DNA from 2 places in the Paenibacillus sp. S-38 genome. Region 1 is predicted to be linked to the other one. Evidence: predicted binding sites of a transcription regulator. Region 1 holds the regulator's gene; the other holds the start of a gene.
What was found. Region 1 encodes Rex, which represses fermentation and respiration genes when NADH is low (regulators of the CRP and FNR family bind a similar motif). Its sites were predicted from a motif close to TTGTGAAATATTTCACAA; they were not measured.
Positions count from the first base shown of each region.

Region 2: a site for Rex is predicted at 1,812-1,829, ahead of ACP26L_RS29430 (cytochrome c oxidase subunit 2A). Genes of this name have one in related genera too.

Region 1 covers NZ_CP187970.1:3,238,098-3,241,368, forward strand. Annotated here, with positions in the region: gene dinG (ATP-dependent DNA helicase DinG) at 1-1,013, shown strand, start outside; gene ACP26L_RS14980 (redox-sensing transcriptional repressor Rex) at 1,010-1,630, shown strand; gene ACP26L_RS14985 (anion permease) at 1,710-2,705, opposite strand; gene ACP26L_RS14990 (DUF47 domain-containing protein) at 2,767-3,271, opposite strand, start outside.
Region 2 covers NZ_CP187970.1:6,747,079-6,750,349, reverse strand. Annotated here, with positions in the region: gene ACP26L_RS29435 (solute symporter family protein) at 9-1,646, shown strand; gene ACP26L_RS29430 (cytochrome c oxidase subunit 2A) at 1,898-2,053, shown strand; gene ACP26L_RS29425 (cytochrome c oxidase subunit II) at 2,076-2,546, shown strand; gene ACP26L_RS29420 (b(o/a)3-type cytochrome-c oxidase subunit 1) at 2,580-3,271, shown strand, end outside.

The DNA.
Region 1 (3,271 bases):
ACGACGTGCAGGGTGTTCTTACCGATCTCAGCGGCTCGGTCAAAGAGCTGCACCGGCAGAGAGATGCCCTGCACTTCTTCATGACCATGCCGGATGAGAACTATGTGTATTGGATGGAAGCCGGATTATACAACAAGAACCGCTCGCTCCAGCTGTCTTCTGTGCCGATTGACGTGAGTTCAATGCTCCAGACGCAGTTCTTCGGCGTGAAGGACAGCGTGATTCTCACTTCGGCCACCTTGTCAGTCGGTAAGTCCTTCGACTATACCTGCGAGCAGCTGGGGCTGAAGAAGGCCGAAGAGAATGGGAAGCTTCATACGGTGCTGCTGCCATCTCCATTCAATTACAGGGAGCAGGCGCTGGTTGTCATCCCGAGAGACTTTCCTACGCTCAAGGGAGCGGCGGGAGAGAAGGAGTTCATGGACCGGCTGATTCCGTCGCTGGCGGAAGTAGCTCTACAGACACGCGGCCGCATGCTGGTGCTCTTCACTTCCAACCGGATGCTGAAGCTGGCTCATGCCGGACTCAAGGATATGCTCGCTTCCTTCGGGATTACGGTGCTCGGACAGGGCGTTGACAGCAGCAACCGGAGCAAGCTGACGCGGTTGTTTCAAAACAGCAAAGCCTGTGTGCTGCTCGGTACGAGTTCCTTCTGGGAGGGTGTCGATATTCCTGGAGATGCCCTGACCTGCCTGGCGATTGTACGGCTTCCTTTCCAGCCGCCCAATCACCCTCTCGTGGAAGCCAAGACAGAGAAGCTGAAGCAGCGGGGCATGAACCCGTTCATGAAGCTGTCGGTACCCCAGGCGGTCATCCGCTTTAAGCAGGGCTTCGGCCGGCTTGTGCGGACCGCGGCCGATAAAGGCATCGTGATCATCTACGACACGAGAGTGATTGATACGCAGTACGGCAAGTATTTTCTGTACTCGCTCCCGGGTCCCAGAATCGAGCATATGAACTCGGGTCAGCTCGTGCCAAGAATAAAGCAGTGGATGGGTGAGAACGAAGCATGAAGACGATAAAAATATCGGAAGCGGTTGTCCGCAGGCTGCCGATCTATCTCAGGTTCCTCAGTGAGCTCAGTAAAAAAAATGTACAGACTGTCTCCTCCCAGGATCTTGGCGTAAAGCTGGATCTTAACCCCGCCCAAATCCGCAAGGATCTCGCTTATTTCGGGGAGTTCGGCAAAAAAGGGATCGGTTATGATGTAGATTACCTCATCGAGAAGATCCGCCAGATCCTCAAACTGGACAAAGTGATCCCCGTCGCCCTGGTGGGCGCGGGGAATCTGGGAAGGGCGCTTTGCAATTATAACGCTTACTTGAAGGATAACATGAAGATTGTCGCCGTATTCGATGCACAGGAAGCGAAAATCGGCGAATCGATCAATAACCTAAAGGTGAAACCGATGTCGGAGCTGAACCAGGTCATTCAGGACGCGAAGGTTCGCATCGGGATCATCACGGTGCCGGCGGCAGAAGCCCAGGAGGTAGCGGATCGGTTCGTAGAAGCAGGCGTGGAAGCGATTCTAAATTTTGCTCCTCTGATCATAAAGGTTCCCACCGAGGTTCGGGTGCACCATGCCGACTTTACTACCGAGCTTCAAAGCCTGGCCTACTATTTGGACTAATTTGAACCACACCATGTAAATATAGTGAACATAAAAAAGCCTGGAGCCAAGCTCCGGGCTTTTCTTGCACTAATCTCAATTAAAGGCTGAAAATAATTTTGTAAATAAGGTAAGCAAGAAGCATGGAGATGGGAATCGTAATGACCCAGGTCATCACCATGCGGGTAACCGTCGCCCACTTCACATCATGAAACCGCAGGACCGAACCCGTACCGATGATGGAGGACGAGATGACATGCGTGGTGGAGAGCGGCATGCCAAGATGCGTAGAGATCTGAATGACAATGGAAGAGTTCAGATCCGACGCGAAGCCGTTGACCGGCTCGATCTTCAGAAGCTTCTTGCTCATCGTCTTAATGATGCGCCAGCCGCCGATCGATGTGCCGAGACCCATCGCGGTTGCTGCGGAAAGCTTCACCCAGAGAGGGACATCCAGCGTGTCCTGGTATCCCATCGAGACGAGACCGAAGACGATAATTCCCATAGCCTTCTGGGCGTCATTCCCGCCGTGGGAGAAGGAGAGCAGAGCGGCCGAAATCACCTGGAAGCTCCGGAACGTACGGTTGAGCTTCGTCCGGGAGCTGTTTCCGCTCACGACAATAAGCTGCCGGATAATCCACATAATAATGAACCCGGTAGCAAAGGCCACGATAGGCGATAGGACGAGAATAAGAACGATGGATTTGAAGCCGGCCCAGTTCAGAGCCCCCATTCCGGCGCCGGCGATAACCGCTCCCGCAAGGGAACCGATCAGCGTATGCGAAGAGGAGGAAGGGATTCCGTAGTACCAGGTAAGCAGGTTCCAGATAATCGCAGAGATCAGGGCCGCCATAACTATATGCATGCCGTTCTCAATGGTGGCCGGGTTGGCTACCGAACCACCGACCGTCTTCGCAACCTCCGAGGAGAAGATGGCTCCGACAAAATTCAAAGTCGCTGCACCGATCACCGCGACTCTCGGGCTCAAAGCACGGGTCGAGATGGAAGTGGCAATGGCGTTGGCCGTATCATGAAAGCCGTTAATGAAGTCAAAGAGCAGCGCCAAAGCTACAATGATGATAATGGTTGTTAACATGGGTTCCTCCCTAAAGCTGCCGCTGGATCAAGTGGTGGGTTGGATTAGCAAACAGGTCCCGTTAGGAGTAACGCAGGACTACGCTGTCTAAGATGTCGGCCACGTCCTCGCAGGCATCCGTTGTTTCTTCCAGACGCTCGTACAGCTCTTTAAGCTTAAAGTCGTGATACGGGTCTTTCGGATTCATGAAGATCTCACGAATCCCTTCGCGCATCAGACGGTCAGCTTCGTTCTCAAGGGAGTTGATCTGTACCGTGTGCTCGGAGAGCTGCATGTATTTTTTCTTGGCCAGAAGCTTGAAGGCATCGAGAATGTGCTGACAGCTGGCCACGATGACTGCGGAGAATTCCTTCATATAATTATCGGAAACCGTAATGTTTAAGTAATCGAAACGGGCGATGGTGGCTTCGATGCCGTCGAGCACGTCGTCGAGCTTGGTGGCCAGGGTCATGATGTCCTCACGGTCGAGCGGCGTGATAAAAACCTTGTTCAGCCCTTTGTAGATCTGGTGTGTGATTTGGTCCCCTTTATGTTCGAGATCCTTCAGCTGCGGGTAGAAGTTGGCC
Region 2 (3,271 bases), 3.5 Mb from region 1:
GGGATTTCATGAACGCGACCGCATTCCTGCTGTTTCTCGGCATTGTAGGCTTGACCCTGATCATTACATACTTTGCATCCAAGAAAACCAAAACGGCCAGTGAATTCTATACCGGCGGCGGCAGTCTCACCGGCTGGCAGAACGGTCTCGCGATTGCAGGCGACTATATGTCGGCGGCTTCGTTTCTCGGGATTGCGGGGACGATCGCGCTGGCCGGCTTCGACGGCTTCTTCTACAGCATCGGCTTCCTCGTAGCCTATCTTGTCGTGCTGTACCTGGTGGCCGAGCCGCTGCGGAATCTCGGCAAGTACACAATGGCGGACATGATCGCCGCCCGATTCAATAACTCCCGGGTACGCGGGATTGCCGCGCTCAATACGATTGCCATCTCCATCTTCTATATGATCGCCCAGCTTGTCGGGGCCGGCTCGCTGATCAAGCTGCTGCTTAATCTCGACTATACGGTATCGGTCCTCATCGTAGGCGTGCTCATGACGGTCTATGTGGTGTTCGGCGGCATGACTGCGACTTCCTGGGTGCAGATCACGAAGGCGATCCTGCTCATGGCCGGCACCTTCGTCGTATCCCTGATCGTGTTCGCGAAGTTCGACTTCTCGATCTTCACGATGTTCGAAGCGATGAAGAATGCGACGCCCCTGAAGGAGAGCTTCCTGAATCCCGGCAACAAATACAAGGTGCCGCTCGACACGCTGTCCCTGAATCTGGCGCTGGTTCTCGGGACGGCGGGTCTGCCGCACATTCTGATCCGCTTCTTCACCGTGAAGGATGCCCCTACGGCGCGCAGCTCGGTCGTCTATGCCACCTGGCTGATCGGCGCCTTCTACATCATGACAATCTTCCTCGGCTTCGGCGCGGCCGCCTTCGTAGGATATGACGCGATCGTGGCCCAGGACAAGGGGGGCAACATGGCGGCTCCGCTGCTGGCCCGGGCTCTTGGCGGCGATTTCTTCTTCGCCTTCATCTCGGCGGTGGCCTTCGCCACCATCCTGGCGGTCGTGACGGGCCTTGTGCTCTCCGCGGCGTCGGCGTTCTCCCATGACTTCTACAGCAATATTCTCCGCAAGGGCAAGGTGACGGAGAAGGAGCAGGTGAAGGTAGCGCGCTATGCCTCCGTCGGGGTGGCCGTCCTGTCGATCCTCCTCTCCTTGTTCGCGCAGAAGCTCAACGTGGCGTTCCTGGTCAGCGTGGCCTTCGCCGTAGCGGCGAGCGCCAACCTGCCGGTCATCCTGTTCACGATCTTCTGGCGCCGATTCAACACGGCTGGAGCGGTGACGGGCATGCTGACCGGCCTCATCTCCGCGCTGCTGCTCGTGTTCTTCTCGCCGAGCGTCTGGTCGCCGGAGGCCGGCAAGGCGATTCTCGTCGGCACGCCGCTCTTCCCTTACGCCAACCCGGGCATCATCTCGATCCCGCTCGGCTTCCTCGGGGCGATCATCGGCACGCTGGTGACAACGAGCAGCAAGGTGCCGCAGGAGCACAGCGACAAGTTCGATGAGATTCTCGTGCAGGCCAACACCGGGATCAAGCCCGAGGAGACGGCGCTTCCGGCAGGAAGCGTGAAGTCCAAGGTCCGCAGGGACAAGGGCGTGAAGCCGGGCTCCGGCTCCCAAACGTTCGATCAGTAACTATGACGGGGCGGGCTCCGAGCTCTCTCCCTATGCAGCACCGCCGGCAGGTATATCTGCCGGCCAATGGCTGGGCCGACATCTGTTCCTACAGATGTCGGCCTTTTTGTGCTGCTGGCGCGGCTCCCCCGAGACCGCACGCTGTTCACGAATCGCACGGACCGCGTGTGATGCAGTTCACAGAGATGCGGTCCGCTTCCCCGCTACAATAAGTCATATTTAAGGAAGACAGAGAATAGGAGGAACGCACGATGAAGAAGGAACAGAGCCGTCCGGCAGCGGGGCCGTGGGAGGGAGAGCATCAAGAGCCGTCCCTGAAGGGGACCTTCGCGGCGGTCATGCTGCTCGGGTTGTTTTTGATCCTCACCTGGGCCGGGGTTTTTACACTGTTTATGGGCAGGAACTAGGAGAAGAGAGGGGGGAAGCATCATGCATATTCACCGTTTAGAGAAAATGTGGCTGGTCTTCGGGATTACGATGCTGGCCGTCTTCCTGACGATTGTGGGGGTTGGGGCGTTCGCCATGGGCATGGAGCCTCCGGGAGGGCATAGGCATACCGTGGACCCCGAGAAGCTCAGCACGACGGCGCCGTTCGATAAACCGGGGCTGCGCAGCATCGGCGAGGGGGAGTATGAAGCGAACCTCATCGCCTTCGCGTTCGGGTATAAGCCGGATGTGCTGGAGCTTCCGCTGGGCGCTAAAGTGAACTTCAATATTACAAGTTCCGATGTGGTGCACGGCTTTCAGGTCGTGGGAACCACCATCAATATGATGGTCGTGCCGGGTGAGGTCAACCACCTTACCTACACGTTTACGCAGCCGGGCGAGTATCTCGTGATCTGCAACGAATACTGCGGCGCAGCGCATGAAGTGATGATGATGAAGCTGATCGTGAAATAAAAAGTAAAGTCTGCAGGCAAAGGAGATGACAGCATGGATACCGTACAGAAACCGTTCGACCGCCGGGATAGCGCACTCATCCTGGCCCATATTCTCTTCGCCTTTTTCGCCCTGTTCCTGGGCGGTGTGGCGGGCCTCCTTCAAGGGCTCGTCCGCGGGGGAGCGCATGTCCTGCCTTTTGGCATCGGCTACTATCAGCTGCTTACCGCACACGGGGTTCTGATGGCCTTGGTGTTTACCACGTATTTTATCATCGGCTTCCTCTATGCGGGTGTGGCCCGTACGCTCGGCACCCTGCTCGGGCTGCCGCGCAGGCTCGGCTGGCTCGGCTTCGGCCTGATGACAGCGGGGACCCTCTGGGCTACAGTCCTCATCCTGCTGAACAAAGCGACGGTGCTCTATACGTTCTATGCGCCGCTCAAAGCTTCGCCCTGGTTCTACGTAGCGCTGGTCTTCGTCGTGGTCGGAAGCTGGATGAGCGGCTTCGGGATCTTCATGCAGTACCGCTATTGGAAGGTGCTTCACCCGGGCCGGACCACCCCGCTCTTCACCTTCATGGCCGTGGTGACGATGGCGATGTGGCTGGTCGCAACGCTGGGCGTCGCCGTGGAAGTGCTGTTCCAGCTCATTCCGTGGTCATTCGGCTGGGTGGAGACGGTCAACGTGGTCCTGAGCCGCACGCTCTTCTGGTATTTCGGCCACCCGCTCGTCTACTTCTGGCTGCT